2 regions of the Burkholderia sp. AU33423 genome follow, and region 2 is predicted to be linked to the other one. Evidence: riboswitches for the same ligand, from Rfam matches in the RefSeq annotation. Region 2 holds a riboswitch; the other holds the start of a gene.
What was found. Region 2 has a riboswitch for thiamine pyrophosphate ahead of CFB50_RS01935 (FAD-dependent oxidoreductase). Riboswitches for the same ligand answer to the same signal wherever they lie in the genome.

Region 1 (8,995 bases), on a different contig from region 2:
CAGAAGTGCACGACACGCGCGTTGTCGTAGCCGCCGAACAGTTCGCGCAGCAGCGGGAATTGCACGGATTTCCAGATCGTGAGCCCCGACAGCACCAGCACGACGAGATCGACGATCGCGGTCAGGTAGGCGGCACGCTGCACCGCGTTGTAGACGCTCAGGTCGGCGTGCGACAGCCGCCCGCCCAGCGCGGCACGGACGTCGCGCCAGATCGACGCCGGCGTGACGGGCAGCATCTTGCGCGCGAGGCGCCCCGTCGCGATCGACATCGTCAGGTAGAACAGCCCGTTGAAGACGAGCAGCCACATCGCCGCGAAATGCCATTGCAGCGCGCCGCCGAGCCAGCCGCCGATCGTGATCCCGTGCGGGAACGTGAACGGCGGATAGATCGGCGACGCGTCGTAGATGCGCCAGCCGGACAGCACCATCAGGATCGCCGCGAGCGCGTTGAGCCAGTGGCTCGCGCGCACCCACAGCGGATGGATGGGGCGCGCGGGCGGCGTGGCGACCGCGCGCCCGGTGGCGGGAACGGTTTGCATGATGAAGACTCCCGGTATGAGTCAACGGGACGGGACGAGATGCGCGCGGCCGCCGTGCGACGCACGCGCCGGCCGCGCCGCGTCCGCTTCCGTCAGTTCGACGGCGCCATCTTGTCGCCCGACGGCTTGCCCATCTCGTCGTGCGACATCTCGTCCTTCTTCATCGCGCCTTTCTTCATTGCATGCTTCTTCATGCCGTCCTTCTTCATCGCGTCGTGGCCCATTGCATCCTTGGCCATCGCGTCGTGGCCCATCGCATCCTTCGACATCGACGAACCCGGCTGCGAAGTCGCGTCGTTCTGCGCATACGCGCCCGTGGCGATCGTGGCGAATGCGGCGACGCAAGCGGCAATCAGTACTTTTTTCATGACATCTCTCCAAAACAACATGGGTTTAAGGAGCCGAATAGACGGACGACGTCGCGGGAAATGACAGCCGCTGCGAAAATTTTTTTTGAGGTTGCGCGAAAGCGCGTCATGCTGCACCGCTTTGCCGTGGCCGGCCAAGCCGGGAGGCCATGCGGCGGCGACGCGCGCTGCCATTTCGACGGGCCATCGCACCGCCCGCCATGCTGCGGCCGCACCGGGGCAGCCGATCCTCTCCCGGTTGAAACCGCCGCCAAGCCAGTGTATCGTGTGCGCTGCTAACGCGGGGGTCCTGCAATGCGCCCGGTCAAACAACCGGCATTGCGGGTGAGAAATACCCTTTGAACCTGATCTGGATAATGCCAGCGCAGGGAAGCGTACGGATTTCGCCGCCATCCTTCTGACGAAATCCGCCGCCTCACCAAGCCTCGTCTCCTGCTTAGCTCGAGCCCCACATACGTCAAGGGCTCCGGGCAAGCGCCGAAGCGCCTGTCCGGCGCTCACACAGGAGATTGCATGAACGCCAATCCGAAGTTTCTGTCCGCCGACGCTCATGTCGACGCCGCGGCCGTCGCCCCGCTGCCGAATTCCCGCAAGGTTTATGTCACCGGCTCCCAGCCCGACATCCGCGTGCCGATGCGTGAAATCACGCAGGCCGACACGCCGACCGGCTTCGGCGGCGAAAAGAATCCGCCGATCTACGTGTACGACACGTCGGGCCCCTACACCGATCCGGACGCGAAGATCGACATCCGTGCGGGCCTGGCCCCGCTGCGCCAGGGCTGGATCGAGGCGCGCGGCGACACTGAAGTGCTCGACGGCCTGTCGAGCCAGTACGGCCTCGAGCGCGCGGCCGACCCGGCCACCGCCGACCTGCGGTTCCCGGGCCTGCACCGCAACCCGCGCCGCGCCCAGGCCGGCAAGAACGTCACGCAGATGCACTACGCGCGTCAGGGCATCATCACGCCGGAAATGGAATACATCGCGATCCGCGAGAACCAGCGCCGCGCCGAGTACCTCGAGAGCCTGAAAGCGAGCGGCCCGAACGGCGCGAAGCTCGCCGCGATGATGGGCCGCCAGCACCCGGGCCAGGCGTTCGGCGCAGCAGCCTTCGGCGCGAACGCGCCGGCCGAGATCACGCCGGAATTCGTGCGCTCGGAAGTGGCGTGCGGCCGCGCGATCATCCCCGCGAACATCAACCACCCGGAATCCGAGCCGATGATCATCGGCCGCAACTTCCTCGTGAAGATCAACGCGAACATCGGCAACTCGGCCGTCACGTCGTCGATCGGCGAGGAAGTCGACAAGATGACGTGGGCGATCCGCTGGGGCGGCGACACGGTGATGGACCTGTCGACCGGCAAGCACATCCACGAAACGCGCGAGTGGATCATCCGCAACAGCCCGGTGCCGATCGGCACGGTGCCGATCTACCAGGCGCTGGAAAAGGTCAACGGCAAGGCCGAGGATCTCACCTGGGAAATCTTCCGCGACACGCTGATCGAACAGGCCGAGCAAGGCGTCGACTACTTCACGATCCATGCGGGCGTGCGCCTGCAGTACGTGCCGCTCACCGCGAACCGGATGACCGGCATCGTGTCGCGCGGCGGCTCGATCATGGCGAAGTGGTGCCTCGCGCACCACAAGGAAAGCTTCCTGTACGAACACTTCGAAGAGATCTGCGAGATCATGAAGGCGTACGACGTGAGCTTCTCGCTCGGCGACGGCCTGCGCCCCGGCTCGATCTACGACGCGAACGACGAAGCGCAGCTCGGCGAGCTGAAGACGCTCGGCGAGCTCACGCAGATCGCGTGGAAGCACGACGTGCAGGTGATGATCGAAGGCCCCGGCCACGTGCCGATGCAGCTGATCAAGGAGAACATGGATCTCCAGCTCGACTGGTGCAAGGAAGCGCCGTTCTACACGCTCGGGCCGCTGACCACCGACATCGCACCGGGCTACGACCACATCACGTCCGGCATCGGCGCCGCGATGATCGGCTGGTTCGGCACCGCGATGCTCTGCTACGTGACGCCGAAGGAGCACCTGGGCCTGCCGAACAAGGACGACGTGAAGGAAGGCATCATCACGTACAAGCTCGCCGCGCACGCCGCCGATCTCGCGAAGGGCCACCCGGGCGCGCAGGTGCGCGACAACGCACTGTCGAAGGCGCGCTTCGAGTTCCGCTGGGAAGACCAGTTCAACATCGGCCTCGATCCGGACAAGGCGCGCGAATTCCATGACGAAACACTGCCGAAGGATTCCGCCAAGGTCGCGCACTTCTGCTCGATGTGCGGCCCGCACTTCTGCTCGATGAAGATCACGCAGGACGTGCGCGAGTTCGCGGCGCAGCAGGGTGTGTCGGAAACCGAAGCGCTGAAAAAGGGGATGGAAGTGAAGGCGGTCGAGTTCGTCAAGACCGGCGCCGAAATCTATCACCGTCAGTAAGCGAATACGCGCTCCGGCGCTCCCCGCCGGATCGCCTCGCCAGGCACGAAGCCCGCTTTCGAGCGGGCTTTTTTGCGCATGCGGCGTGCCTGCCGGCCCATGCGAAACAATTGATTACGAAACCGCGCGAGCCTTAACAAGTCCTTACAGCAGCAGCGCGGGACGGCGCGTAGATTGGGGACATGCGCGGCCGCCAGCCGGTCGTGCGCCTTCCGTTCACTACCACAAGGACAACGATCATGAATTCGATTCGGCGTTTTGGGGTATACGCGCTCCTCGTCGCGACAGTAGCCAGCCTGTCGGCCTGCGATTCGATGTCGCGACGCCAGCGTGATACGGCAATCGGTGCGGGTGTCGGCGGCGTCGCCGGCGCGGCGATCGGCGGTAACGCGCTGTCGACGCTGGGCGGCGCGGCGGCTGGCGGCATCATCGGTAACCAGGTCGGCAAGTAAGCAGTCCGACATCGGCCGGCGGGGCGTCGTCGCCCCGCCGCAGGCCGCGCGGTTCAACGGCGTTTCCGCGGTGCGGAAGCGCCGTTTTCGTCTGTCGCGCCGCAACAGGCGCGGCCGCTCCACCCGGAAATGATCGGTTACCGTTTCTCATACCGTGTCATCGGTACTCGGCCTAAGCTTCAGGCATCTGCCGATAGCCGGCTCCGCCGGAGACACATCATGAACAGGACCTTCGTCGCCGCGGCACTTGCCTGCACGACGCTTGCCGGCTGCTATTACCCATACGGGTACTATCCGGGCGGCTATTACACGGCGGCGCCGGTGCCGGTACAGCCCGCGCCCGTATATGTCGATCCGGCCCCCGCCTACTACTATCCGGCGCCGGCCTATGCGCCCGCATGGGGCGGTTATTGGGGCCCGGCGCTGTCGCTCAATTTCGGCTTCGGCGGACGCGGCGGCTGGCGCCATCACTGATCTGATCGGCCGCGCCGCGCGTGGCGGGGCGTCCGCCGCCCAGCGGCAAACCGGCGAAATTGCCGTTTCTTGTCGTTTCATCCGATCATGAAACGACGGGGCGGTAACGCGGTGTAAGATTCCCCGCATCCCGTCCCCGCCCTCGCCGATCGATGTCACCCAAGAACGCTTTCCTGCTGACCGTGCTCGCCGCCCTGTGGGGCGCGTCCTTCCTGTTCATCCGAGTCGGCGTGGTCGATTTCGGCGTCGCGCCGCTGATGGCGTTGCGGGTGGGCATCGGCGCGCTGTTTCTCGCCGGCTTCGCGCTGACGCGCTTCAAACCCGCCGATCTCGGCGCCCGGCTGCGCCGTCATGCGTGGCCGTTGTTCGTCGTCGGCGCACTGAACTCGGGCATTCCGTTCTGCCTGTTCGCGTTCGCCGAACTGACGTTGTCGGCCGGCCTGACGTCGGTGATCAACGCGACGACGCCGCTCTGGGGCGCGCTCGTGGCCTACCTGTGGCTGAAGGACAAGCTGTCGCTGCCGCGCGCGCTCGGCCTCGTGATCGGTTTCGCCGGCGTGCTCACGCTCGTGTGGAACCAGATCGCGAATGCGCACGGCGAAACGGGCGCCGCCGCGACCGCCCTCGCCGCCGTCGCGGCGCTCGGTGCGACGCTGCTGTACGGCATCGCGGCCAACTACACGAAACGCAAGTTGACCGGCGTCGATCCGCTCGTCAACGCGACCGGCAGCATGATCGGCTCGACCCTCCTGCTGCTGCCGTTCGCGATCGCCACCTGGCCGGCCGCGCCGGTCAGCGCGCACGCGTGGGGCTCGGTGCTCGCCCTGGGCGTCGCCTGCACGGGCATCGCGTATTTCATCTTCTTCCACCTGATCGCGCACATCGGCCCGGCGCGAGCGATTACCGTGACGTTCGTGATCCCCGTGTTCGGCCTGCTGTGGGGCGCGCTGTTCCTCGGCGAACACGTGTCGGCCGTGATGATCGAAGGCTGCGCGATCGTGCTCGTCGGCACCGCGCTCGCGACCGGCGTGATCAAGCGGATTCCCGGGATCCGGCCGCGCAGCGGCGAAGCGACCTGACGATTCATTCAGGTGCACGCGCCGCCATCGTTCCGGCCGTGATGCCTGACGACCGGACGCCGACCGTTCATCGCCGCGCCGCGGAGGGTGCGGCAGCGCGACCGGCATTCCTCTGACGGCGACCTTCGCTCGCCTTTTGCCGGCCGCCAGGATTTCCCGCCTCGCATGCCATGCCATGCCATGCCATGCCACCGGATTGTCATGTGCGGCGGCGACGCCCGACGCTACGCGGCGGTCATGCGCGGCGCGCATGCGAGCGGCGCCGGCCGCAGTTGCATTCCCGCGTGCGTCTGGAGTTTCCCTGATACGCGAGCGGCCGCGTTCCCGTTACACTCCGAACACTTACCCGCAGAAGGCGGTCTCGATGTCCCACGTCCTTTCGCGTCCGCCGGCGCGTACGACTGCTTCAGCGTGGCGGCGCGCTGCCGTTCCGCCGCGCACTCCCGGGCACCGGTGACATGAAGCCCGCCCGCGACCTCTCGCTCGACTCCCTGCTCGAAAGCCTCACGCCGACGCCCGGCGGCTGGGTCGCCACCTATCGCACCACGACGTTGCGCAGCGTGTTCCAGCCCGTGCTGTCGATCACGCACAAGCGGGTCGTCGGTTACGAAGCGCTGCTGCGCGTCGTCGATTCGAACGGCGCACTGATCTCGCCCACCGCGCTGTTCGACAAGACGCGCGCCGACGCCGACGCGCTGCTGCTCGACCGGCTCGCGCGCTGCCTGCATACGGCCAACTTCGTCGCGCAGGGCATCGGCGACGGCTGGCTGTTCCTGAACGTCACGCCGCGCGTGCTCGACTCGGGCCTCGTGCAGCGCGAATTCGTCGAGGCGCTTTGCCGGCATTTCTCGCTGCCGCCGAACCGCATCGTGCTGGAAGTCATCGAACAGCCGGCACGCGACGAAGCCGCGCTCGCCCGCACGATCGACATGATCCAGCATCGCGACTTCCTGATCGCGATCGACGACTTCGGCACGGGATTCTCGAACTTCGACCGCGTGTGGCGCGCGCGACCCGATATCGTCAAGCTCGATCGCTCGCTTGTCGTACGCTCGACCGGTTCGGCCGACGATCGCCGCATCATGCATCACCTCGTGTCGATGCTGCATCAGGCCGGCGCGATGGTGCTCGCCGAGGGGGTCGAGAGCGACGACTCGCTGCAGGCGCTGATGGAAGCCGATATCGATTTCGTGCAGGGTTTTCAGTTCGGCCAGCCCGATGCATCGATCGCACATGCCAGCGCGGCAGCACCCGCGATGCTCGACGCCGCGTGGCAGCGCTTCATCGCGCGCCGGCATGCGCCGGTCGTCGCCGAGCAGCCGGGCTTCGACGCGATCGAGCGGCTCGTGCTGTCCGGCGCGGCGGCGTTTTCCGCAAGCGGCAACCTGCAGGACGCCGCGCAGCGCGTGTTCGCGGTGCCGGCCGCGCGCCGCGTGTTCGTCACCGACGAAACCGGCGAGCAGTTCCTGCCGTCGATCGGCGCGCGCGCCGACGACGGCCAGGCGGGCTTCACCCGCCTCTCGCCACTCTTCCCGGAAACCCACAGCAACTGGTCGCGGCGCCCGTATTTCCAGCGCGCGATCGCCGCGCCCGGACGCGTCGCGCTGATGGGCCCGCACTTCTCGTTGACGGAAGGCCGCGACTGCTACACAGCCGCCGTCGCGATCCGCGCGCAGAGCCGGCTGGTCGTGTTCTGCGTCGACTTCGTGCTCGACAGCGCCGGGACCGTGATGCGCTAGCCGGCACGACGGTGGGCAAACGACGCGCGCGCCAGTCGTTCACCCCTCATCGATTCGTCAGTCGATCACCTTCCCTCTCCCCGACTTCACCACGCTGCGGCGCGACTTGTGCTCGAGCCGCCGCTCCTTCGACGCACGCGTCGGCCGCGTGGCGACCCGCGCACGCGGCGTGAATGCCACGCCGCTGATCAACGCATCGAGTCGCGCCAGCGCGGCTTCGCGGTTCTTTTCCTGGGTGCGATATTCCTGCGACTTGATCACGACGATGCCGTCGCGCGTGATGCGCTGGTCGGACAGGGCGAGGAGCCGCTCCTTGATGACGGGCGGCAACGACGACGCGCGGATATCGAAGCGCAGGTGGATCGCGCTCGATACCTTGTTCACGTTCTGGCCGCCCGCGCCCTGCGCGCGCACGGCCGTCCATTCGACTTCGGCCGGATCGAGCGTATAGCGGATCATCATCGCGAAGCCTCCCCGCGGCGCCGTGCCAGCGCCTCGTCGACGCGTGCCGCGAGCCCCGAATCGCGTTGCGTACGCGTCGCGACCGCCTGCGCCAGCACGCGCCGCGGCCCGATCACCTGCACACGTGTGCGGGCACGCGTGACGGCCGTATAGACGAGTTCACGCGTGAGCACGCGGCCGAACGACGCCGGCAGCACGAGCGCGGCTTCGTCGAATTCCGAGCCCTGCGATTTGTGGACCGTCAGCGCGAACGCGGTTTCGTGCGGCGGCAGCGCGGCCGGCGATACCGCGCGCGCGGTGCCGTCCGCACGCCTGAACCACACGCGCAGCACACCGTGCGCGTCGGGCAGCGCAATGCCGATATCGCCGTTGAACAGCCCGAGCGCATAGTCGTTGCGCGTCACCATGATCGGCCGCCCCGTGAACCAGTGCGCGCCGACCGCCAGCGGCACCCGCGCCGCGTGGCGCACGTGCGCGGCCACGAGCGCATTGACGTGCTCCGCACCGCGCAAGCCGCTGCGAGTTGCGCACAGGATCCGGAACCGGTTGAGCGCGTCGAACAGCGGCAGCGGATCGGGCACCGGCGCGGCCAGCGTGTCGCACAACGCGTCGAGGTAAGCACCGAAGCGCCGCGCGAGCCGCTCGACCGTCGACGACGCGAGCGACTCGCCCGCATCGTCGTGGAATGATGCGGCAGCCGAATCGTCGGCGGGCAGCGCGTCGAGCGCGGCCTGCACGTCGCCGCTGCGGATCGCGAGCGACAGCCGCCCGATCGGCGAATCGAGACCGAAGCGGTAATTGCGTTCGAGCCAGACCACGCAGTCGGCGAGCGGTGCGGGTGCGGGCGTGGCTGGCGCGGCGGCCGTTTCGTCCGGCAATATCGAAGTGATCGACGCAAGCGCCGCGTCTCCCGCGTCGAACGGCGGCAGCTCGACGGCGTCGAGCCACGCAAGTTCGTCGACCTCGATCCACGCAGGGGCGTCGCCTGTCGCGCCAGCCTCACCAGGCTCACCGGTTTCGGTCAGCACCGGACCTGCGGCCGGCGGCGGCGCGACGCTGGTCGTCGAAACTTCGTGATCCTGCGGTTCGTCGTCGAAGAGCGATGCCTGTCGCTCATCGACTTTCCGTCGCGACGCCGGTTTGCGCGTAGCGGCCGCGGCAGGCGCCGGCGGCCGGACCGCGGCGGAAACCGGATCTGCAGCCGGAATCGCTGCGGTCGCGGCTTCATCCTGCACCGGCAGCGCCGCAACGAATGCCGCCTCGTCGATGCCGAGCGCCTGCGCGATGCGCGTGCGCGCCGCGGCGGTAAACGCCGGCCGCGCGCTCAACTCTGCGAACACGGCGCCCGCCTCGACCGCGGCCAGTTGGTCCTTGTCACCGAGCAGCACGAGCCGCGCACCCGGCGCGAGCGCATCGAGCAGATGCGCGGCGAGCGCG
Region 2 (8,995 bases):
AGCGCGCCGAATGCGGCGGCAACCGCCAGCACGCGGCATCCGGTCGTGCAGGGGCTGATCCAGATGCTCGGCGTGTTCGTCGACACGATCGTGATCTGCAGCGCGACCGCCTTCGTGATCCTGCTGTCGGGCCAGTACGAACTGGGCACCGGCATGGAAGGCGCGGCGCTCACGCAGCGTTCGATCGCGAGCCACGTCGGCGACTGGGGCGGCATCTACATGGCGTTCGCGATCTTCTTCTTCGCGTACTCGTCGGTGATCGGCAACTACGCGTATGCGGAAGGCAACGTCGAATTCATCACGAAGCGGCGCGGCGTGCTGCCGCTGTTCCGCGTCGCGGTGCTCGCGATGGTGATGTTCGGCAGCGTCGGGCAACTGCCGCTCGTGTGGGCGATGGCCGATACGAGCATGGGGCTGATGGCGATCATCAACCTGATCGCGATCCTCGCGCTCGGCAAGTACGCACACGCGGCCTGGCGCGACTATCGTCGCCAGCGCGCGGAAGGCGTGGCCGATCCGGTGTTCACGCGCAACACGATTCCGGAACTCGCGAACGTGCTGCCGACCGACGTGTGGGGCGAGCATGGCCCGCTGCCGCAACGTCCGGCCGCGGCCGATGCCGCAAACGTGCCGCGCGCGGTGGTGCGCGAGTCATGAACGGGGACCGGCTGCGCGTGTTCGTCGCGCTGATGCCCGATGCGGCATCGCGCGACGCGCTGCACGCGTTGCCGGTTACCCGGGGCGCGCGGCGTCCGCTGCCCGCGCAGCTGCATGTGACGCTCGCGTTCGTCGGCGCGATCGAGCGGGTGTGCTGCGACGAGCTGGCCGCGTGCCTGCCGGCGCTCGCGGCCGCGCATGCGCTGCCGTTGATGCCGGTCGAACGAATTGCGTGGTGGCCGAGCCTGCCGCGCGCGCGGCTGATCGTCGCCGAGCTGGCCGCCGAGCCGGCGTGCGCGGCGTTGAATGCCGCGCTGTCGGCGAAGCTGCGCGAACTCGGCGTGCCGGCTGACCGGCGGCCGTTCCGCCCGCATGTGACGCTTGCGCGGCTGCCGCACGACGCGGTCGGGCAGCCGGCGCACGGCGGTGCGGTGAAGCGGCCGGTGGCGCTGCGGTTCGACGCGCTCACGCTGTTCGAAAGCCGGCTGTCGCACGAAGGCGTGTCGCATCGGCCGATCGTGTCGGCGCCGATTGCGCGGGCGGACGATGAGGCGGGCGATCAGGCGGCGCAGTGAGCGGCCTGTGAGCTGCGTTGCGATTACCGGCCGCCATGTGTATCGCGTCCGCGCATCGCGTCGACGATATCGTCGGGCCTACCGGGCCTACCGGGCCTACCGGGCGTAGCGCGCGAGCGTCAACCCCGACAGATCGATCTCCGGCTCCCGCCCCGTGACGAGATCCGCCACCACCTTCCCCGACCCCATCGACATCGCCCAGCCCGTCGAACCGTGGCCGACGTTCAGCCAGAGTCCGTCGATCCCGCTCGCGCCCAGCAGCGGCGGCCCGTCGGGCGTCATCGGCCGGCGGCCGACCCAGAAGCGCGCCGACGCGCGATCGGCCGCGTGCGGGAACCAGTCGTCGAGCACCTTCATTAGCGTATCGAGCGCCTGCTGGCGCAGCGCGGCGTGCCGGTTGCCGAGTTCCGCGGTACCCGCGACGCGCAGCGTCGGGCCGAAACGCGTGATCGCCGTCTTCAGCGATTCGTCCATCAGCGCGGCGTGCGGCGATTTTTCGTCGTCGACGACGGCGAGCGTCGCCGAGTAGCCCTTCACCGGATACAGCGGCACGTCGATGCCGTGCGGCCGCAGCAGGCCGGCGCTGTCGACGCCGAGCGCGACGACGAGCGCATCGGCGGCGAGCCGCACGTCGCGGCGCTTGCCGCCGGGGTTCGATGAATGCGGATTCGGTCCGCCATCCTCGTCGCCGTTGCCGACGATCCGCACGCCGCGCACCCGGCCGGCTTCAACGTCGAGCGCCCGCGCTGCCGTGCGAAAGCGGAACGTCACGCCGTTGGTTTCACACAGTGCTCGCAGTTCGCGCGTGAAGCGTGCGCAGTCGCCGGCTTCGTCGTCGGGTAGGTAGATGCCGCCGACGGGCGCCTGCCGCGCCCAGCGCAAGCCCGGCTCGATCGCCGTGCAACCGGCCGCGTCGAGTTCGCGAAACGCGATGCCGGCGTCGCGCAGCACCTTCAGCGCGGGCTGAACCAGCTCGACGTCGAATGCGCCGCGCAGCAGTTGCAGGTAGCCGCGGCTCGCGCCGTAGTCGAACGGATGGCTGTCGCGAAACGCATGCAGGCACGCGCGGCTGTAATACGCGATGCGCTGCATCCGCTGCTTGTTCATACGGAACCGCTCGAACTTGCATTCGCGCAGCCAGCGCGCGATCCAGCGCCACTGCGCGGCGTCGAGCGTCGGCCGGAAGATCAGCGGCGAAGCGGGCTTGAACAGGTACTTGAGGATCTTGCCGGGCATCCCGGGCGCGGCCCACGGCGTCACGTAGCCGGGAGCGATCACGCCCGCGTTGCCGAGGCTCGTCGCCTGCGCGACATCGGCTTCGCGTTCGATCACGGTGACGTCGCAGCCTGCTTCGCGCAGGTGCCAGGCCGTGGTGACGCCGATCACGCCGGCGCCGAGAACGATCACGTGCATGCGGTTTCCCGAACGAAGAGGCCGCTCACGACGCGACGGCCGGATCGTCGACGAGCGACTTGCCGCGCGTTTCCGGCAGCACGAGCGCGGCGACGATCACGAGCAGGTAGCCGCCGCCCGCGACGAGGCCGATCGCTTTCACGAGCGACATCGACTGCGACAGCGCGCCGACGAGGATCGGGAAGAACGAGCCGAGCCCGCGGCCGAGGTTGTAGCAGAAGCCCTGGCCCGAACCGCGGATCGCGCCCGGATACAGCTCCGACAGATAAGCCCCGACGCCCGCGAAGATCCCCTGCACGACGATGCCGAGCGGGAAGCCGAGCAGCAGCATCGCGGTGTCGGTGATCGGCAGCATCGTGTACGCCATGCCGAGCGAGAACGAGCCGATCGCGAACAGGACGAACGACGCGCGGCGGCCGAGCCGGTCGGACAGGATCGCGCCGACCACGTAGCCGACGAACGAGCCGACGATCAGCACGACGAGATAGCCGCTCGTGTTGAACACCGACAGGTGGCGGACGGTTTTCAGGTAGGTGGGCAGCCACGTCGTGATCGCGTAGTAGCCGCCGAGCATCCCGGTGCACAGCGCGCTGCCGAACAGCGTCGCGCGCAGGTGCGGCGGCGAGAAGATCTCGAGGAAGTGGCCCGACACGCGGCCTTCGTCGCGCGCGCGGCGGGTGGCCGTGTAGATGTCGGGATCGCTGACGTTGCGGCGGATGTACAGGATCCACAGCGCGGGCAAGATGCCGATCCAGAAGCACGCGCGCCATGCGACCTGCTCGGGCAGCAGCGCGAAGAACGCCCAGTAGAGGATCGCGGCCGCGCCCCAGCCGAACGACCAGCTGCTTTGCACGGTGCCGACCGCCTTCCCGCGATGCTCGGGCGAGCGGATCGTCTCGGCCATCATGATCGTCACGACCGACCATTCGCCGCCGAAGCCGAAGCCCTGCAGCGTGCGCGTCGCGAGCAGCTGCCAGAACGAATGAGTGAAGCCGGACAGGCAGGTGAACAGCGCGAACGTCGCAATGGTCCACTGCAGTACGCGCACGCGGCCGTAGCGGTCGGCGAGGATGCCGGCGACCCAGCCGCCGAGCGCCGACGAGATCAGCGAGCTCGTCGCGATCATCCCGGCCTCGCTCTTCGTCATGCCCCAGGTGGCGATCAGCGTCGGAATCAGGAACGAATAGATCATGAAGTCGAACGCATCGACCGCGTAGCCGCCGAACCCGGCGTATAGCGTCCTGCGCTCGCGCGTCGACAGTTCGCTGAACCACTGGAATGCCTGCATGCTTGCCGCCCCCTCTTTTGTCTCGTCTCGTGCTCTGCCGTCTGGCGGCTATTTTACGGGCGGGATGCGGGGTGCCAAAAAGGTGAGTGCCGGTGCGTGGCGGCGCGGTGAGCGGTGAGGGCGATGGGCGTTCGTCCGGGGAACGCGTGATGGCCGATCCGATCGCGCCTGGGCGACAGGCAGGCCCGGGCAACGGTGACGGTCCACGCGCCGGCACGGCGCGCAGGCACATGCTTCAGAGCGTCAGGCCACCGTCGACATGCACGACCTGCCCGGTGATCTGCCGCGCGGCGTCCGACAGCAGGAACGCAATCAGCGCGGCGACGTCGTCGGGTTCGGCGATCCGGCCGAGCGGTGTCGCCTGTTCGGCCTGCGCCCATGCGGCGGCATTGCCGGCGCTCGGCCCGTGGTCCTTGCGCGTGAAGCCCGGCGCGACCGCGTTGACGGTGATGCCGCGCGCGGCGAATTCGGCGGCGGCGGTGCGCACCAGCGATTCGAGCGCGGCCTTCGCTGCGGCGGTGGCCGCGAACGGCGCATCGGCGCGGTAGCGGTGCGCAACGAACGAACTGACCGCGACGATCCGCGGCGCAACCGACGCTTCGAGCAGCGGCCGCGCGCGGCCCGCGAGCGCGGAGAACGCGCCGGGCATCGCCGCGAAGGCGGACGCGAGCGCGTCCGCGGACAGACCGGAAAAGGATTGCCGGGCGGCGAAGCCCGCGTTGGCGACCAGGTGATCGAGCCCGCCGAAGCGTGACGCGGTTGCTTCGACGAGCGACGCGGCGACGCCCGGCTCGCCGAGATCGCCGGTGAGCGTGACGCACTCCGCGCCGGCCGCCGTGCACGCGTGAGCCACTTCGGTGAGCCGGGCGCGCGCCGCGTCGTCCGCGCCGCGCGCGTGCAGGGCCAGCGCCATGCCGGGCGCCGCGAGCTGCCGCGCGAGCGCCGCGCCGATCCCCGAACCCGCGCCGGTGATCAGCGCAATTCGTGCGATGTGCGCGGCGCGTGCGCTCAAGCCGCGACCTTGTCGCTGTCGTTCACGCGCTCGACGTTGATCGTGCCGACGTGGAACGCGGCCAGCGATTCGCGGTGCGCGATGCTGACGATCGCGGCCTTCGGCAGCCGTTCGGCGAACAGGTGGTACAGACGCGCTTCGTTGTCGGCGTCGAGCGCGCTCGTCGCTTCGTCGAGGAACAGGAAGTCGGGCTTGTGCAGCAGCACGCGTGCGCCGGCCAGGCGTTGCTGCTCGCCGGGCGACAGCACGCGGGTCCAGTGCGCGGTCTCGTCGAGGCGGTCGACGTAATCCTCGAGGCGGCATGCGCGCAGCGCGTCGCGGCAGGCTTCGTCGCTGAACGCGTCGGCCGTCGCCGGATAGGTGAGCGCGGCCTTCAGCGTGCCGATCGGCAAGTAGCTCGTCTGCGGCACGAACATCATCCGCGCGCCGACCGGCGCGTCGATCGCGCCGTCGCCGAATGGCCACAGGCCCGCGAGCGCGCGCATGAACGTGCTCTTGCCGGAACCCGACTTGCCGATCACGAGCCAGCGCGAGCCGGGCTCGATCGTGACGCTGCCGATGTTCGCGAGCGCGTTGCCGTTCGGCAGCGCGAGCTTGAGCGACGACGTCGACAGCTTCGCGCCGTCGACGTAGTGCAGGTTGATGCCGCCGTGCTCGGTCGCGGGCGACAGGCTTTCCTTCAGGTGCGACGTGCCCATCACGCGCTTGAATTCGCGCAGACGGTTGACGGTGGCGCGCCATTCGACGAGGGTCGAGTAACTGTTGATGAACCACGAGAACGAATCGCTGACGGTGCCGAACGCGGACGAGATCTGCATCAGCACGCCGAACGAGAACGCACCCGCGAAATAGCGCGGCGCGGCGACGACGAGCGGGAAGATGATCGCGATCTGCCCGTAGAAGCTCAGCACGAACGTGAGCCGCTTCGTGTACTTCATCACGCGCCACCAGTTGTCGCGGATGCGCATGAAGAGGCTTTGCGCGTTGCCGGTCTCGGTCTTCTCGCCGTCGTAGAACGCGATCTGCTCGGCGTTCTCGCGCACGCGGATCAGCCCGAAGCGGAAGTCGGCCTCGACGCGCTGCTGCTGGTAATTGATCGACACGAGCGGATGGCCGACCTTCTGGATGATCAGTGAGCCGACCACCGCGTACAGCGCGGCCGCCCACACCATGTAGCCGGGGATCGCGATCGGCGTCGCGCCGAGCGAAATCGTCAGCGCGCCGGCGAGCGACCACAGGATCGTGATGAACGACACGAGCGTGACGACCGTCGACAGCAGGTCGAGCGACAGCGCGAGCGTGGTCGTCGCGAACGACTGGAGATCGTCGGTGATCCGCTGGTCGGGGTTGTCGGCGAGGCGGTCACGTTCGATCCGGTAGAACGCGCGATCGCCGAGCCACTGGCCGAGAAAGCGGTCGGTGAGCCACTGGCGCCAGCGGAAGCCGAGCATCTGCCGCAGATAGCGGCCGTACACGGCGAGGATGATGAAGGCGAACGCGAGCGCGGAGAACTGCATCAGCAGGTTCGGGAAGTCGTGGACGTCCTTCGACTGCAGCGCGTTGTAGAACTCCGCGTTCCACTTGTTGAGCCGGACGTTGATCCAGACCACGCAGAGGTTGATCGCGATGATCGTGACCAGCAGGCCCCATGCGATTTTCCATTCGGACGATACCCAGTAGGGCTTGATGAGGCTCCATGCGGATACCGGGCGCTCGTCCTGCGGCGCGTCGGAGGCGGAGCGGACGGGATCGATCGATTGGGTCATGTGCTTCCTGATGAGTAGCCGGCGCGCGGGCCGGGCGAAGCCGGGCGCGCGCCGCGATACGGCATGCCGGGACGCGGCGCCGACTGACGGCGGGCGTCCGGATGGTCGCCCGCGCGTCTTAAACGGCACTTAAGGCCGGCGGTGACGCGGCAACCGGCCGCTCGCGCGGCCGGCCTGCGGGCATTGTGCCAGAGCGGCGCGGCACGACGGCGAATTTGCCGCAAGGGGGACAGTTTGCGGCGCTTTCCGCTTTTATGGTCTAATGGCCGACGACGAAACAGGGGTGCTTCGTGGCGCGGCCGGCAGATGTTCCGGGCAGCGCGATGAGGCTGAGAAAGACCCTTCGCACCCGATCCGGGTAATACCGGCGAGGGAAGTTTCTGATCCCGCCGGGTCGCGCTGGCTGCCATCCCACATGGTCAGCGCCCTTGTCCCGCCCGGCCGGCCTTTGCTGCCGGTTTCGTCCTTTTGGGTACGCGCTTTGCGCGTTACGGAAGGAATGATGACCGCACAATCTTCAGTCTTTTGCATGGTTCCCGGTCCGATGCCGCGTGCGTTCGCGCGCGGCGGCGCGTGCGCGTCGACGCTCGTCGTGCGTGCTCGCGCGGAGGGCGCGCGATGAACGCCCGGGATTTCCGACCCGATTTCGCGGTGCTCGGCGGCGGCCTCGTCGGCCGCCTGATCGCCTGGCGGCTCGCCGGCGACGGGCATCGCGTCGCGCTTTACGAGCGCGGCGGCCCGGACGGCGAACAGTCGGCTGCGTGGATCGCGGCCGCGATGCTCGCGCCGCTCGCGGAAGCCGCGAGCGCGGAGCTGCTGATCACCGAGCTGGGCGCCGCGTCGCTCGCGCGCTGGCCGCAGTGGCTCGCGGAACTGCCCGAACCCGTCTTCTTCCAGCATCACGGCACGCTCGTCGTCTGGCATCACGCCGATCGCGCGGAGGCGCCGCTGTTCGAGCGGCGCGTGCGCGCGAACGCGCCGGCCGACCTGTTCGACCGCGGTTTCGTGACGCTCGCCGGCGCGCAGGTCGACGCGGCCGAGCCGGTGCTCGCGGGCCGCTTCGCGCGCGGCCTGCTGCTGCCGAACGAAGGCCAGCTCGACAATCGCCAGGCGCTGCGTGCGCTCGCGGCCGGCCTCGTCGAACGCGGCGTCGACCTGCACTGGCACGTCACCGTCGACGATGCGAACCTGCCCGCGGCGCATTTCACGATCGATTGCCGCGGGCTCGGCGCGAAACCCGCGCTGCCCGCGTTGCGCGGCATCCGCGGCGAAGTCGCGCGCGTGCGCGCGCCCGGCATCGGGCTCACCCGGCCCGTGCGGCTGCTGCATCCGCGCTACCCGCTGTACATCGCGCCGAAGCAGGACGATCTCTATGTGATCGGCGCGACCGAGGTGGAGGGCGAGGACATGTCGCCCGTCAGCGTGCGCTCCGCGCTCGAACTGCTGAGCGCGGCGTTCTCCGTGCATCCGGCGTTCGGCGAGGCGCGCATCCTCGAACTCAATGCGCAGTGCCGGCCGACGCTGCCCGATCATCGCCCGGCGGTGATCTGGGACGGCGCGTCGACGCTCGCCGTGAACGGCCTGTACCGGCACGGCTTCATGATCGCGCCGGAAGTCGCGCACGCGGCAGTCGCGGTCGCCGAAGCCGCGCTCGGCGGCGCGTTCGGCGACGCCGATGCATTCGCCGGGTGGCGCGACGCCGAGCGCTGGCCGACGCTCCTTCATCACCGCAACGACGCGCGCCAGCCGGCCTGACGCGCGCTGCCGATCGAATTCGACGAAGCCTCATGGATATCCAGATCAACCAACAGAACCTGACGCTGCCCGACGGCGCAACGGTGGCCGACGCGCTCGCCGCGTACGGCGCGCGTCCGCCGTACGCGGTCGCGCTGAACGGCAACTTCGTCGCGCGCACGCAGCACGCGGCGCGTGCACTCGCGGCGGGCGACAAGCTCGACGTCGTGCACCCGGTCGCGGGCGGCTGAGCGCCGCCGCGTTGTTCACGCTTCGTCCCCGCTCTTTCAGGAAAACGACATGACGTCCCTCACTTCCGCCGACGCGTTGACGCTGTACGGTGAAACCTTCGCAAGCCGCGTGCTGCTCGGCACGTCGCGCTATCCGTCGCTGCAGTCGCTGTCCGATTCGATCGCCGCGTCGCGGCCGGGGATGGTGACGGTCGCGTTGCGCCGCCAGATGACGGGCGGCACGGCCGAAGCCGGCTTCTTCGACCTGCTCAAGCGCCACGCGGTGCCGCTGCTGCCGAACACGGCCGGCTGCCAGACCG

Region 1: linked by a shared signal. The riboswitch ahead of thiC (phosphomethylpyrimidine synthase ThiC) and the one ahead of CFB50_RS01935 (FAD-dependent oxidoreductase) in region 2 are both predicted to bind thiamine pyrophosphate.

Annotation. Positions count from the first base shown of each region.
Region 1 is NZ_NKFH01000004.1:797,964-806,958, reverse strand. It holds gene CFB50_RS06420 (cytochrome b/b6 domain-containing protein) at 1-539, opposite strand, end outside; gene CFB50_RS06415 (pentapeptide MXKDX repeat protein) at 632-907, opposite strand; TPP riboswitch at 1,180-1,296, shown strand; gene thiC (phosphomethylpyrimidine synthase ThiC) at 1,421-3,352, shown strand; gene CFB50_RS06405 (glycine zipper 2TM domain-containing protein) at 3,592-3,804, shown strand; gene CFB50_RS06400 (hypothetical protein) at 4,024-4,278, shown strand; gene CFB50_RS06395 (DMT family transporter) at 4,431-5,357, shown strand; gene CFB50_RS06390 (sensor domain-containing phosphodiesterase) at 5,816-7,096, shown strand; gene arfB (alternative ribosome rescue aminoacyl-tRNA hydrolase ArfB) at 7,154-7,558, opposite strand; gene CFB50_RS06380 (AAA family ATPase) at 7,555-8,995, opposite strand, start outside.
Region 2 is NZ_NKFH01000003.1:73,302-82,296, forward strand. It holds gene CFB50_RS01900 (alanine/glycine:cation symporter family protein) at 1-657, shown strand, start outside; gene thpR (RNA 2',3'-cyclic phosphodiesterase) at 654-1,232, shown strand; gene CFB50_RS01910 (D-amino acid dehydrogenase) at 1,329-2,645, opposite strand; gene CFB50_RS01915 (MFS transporter) at 2,671-3,933, opposite strand; gene CFB50_RS01920 (SDR family NAD(P)-dependent oxidoreductase) at 4,169-4,945, opposite strand; gene CFB50_RS01925 (ABC transporter ATP-binding protein/permease) at 4,942-6,711, opposite strand; TPP riboswitch at 6,981-7,104, shown strand; gene CFB50_RS01935 (FAD-dependent oxidoreductase) at 7,330-8,466, shown strand; gene thiS (sulfur carrier protein ThiS) at 8,499-8,696, shown strand; gene CFB50_RS01945 (thiazole synthase) at 8,746-8,995, shown strand, end outside.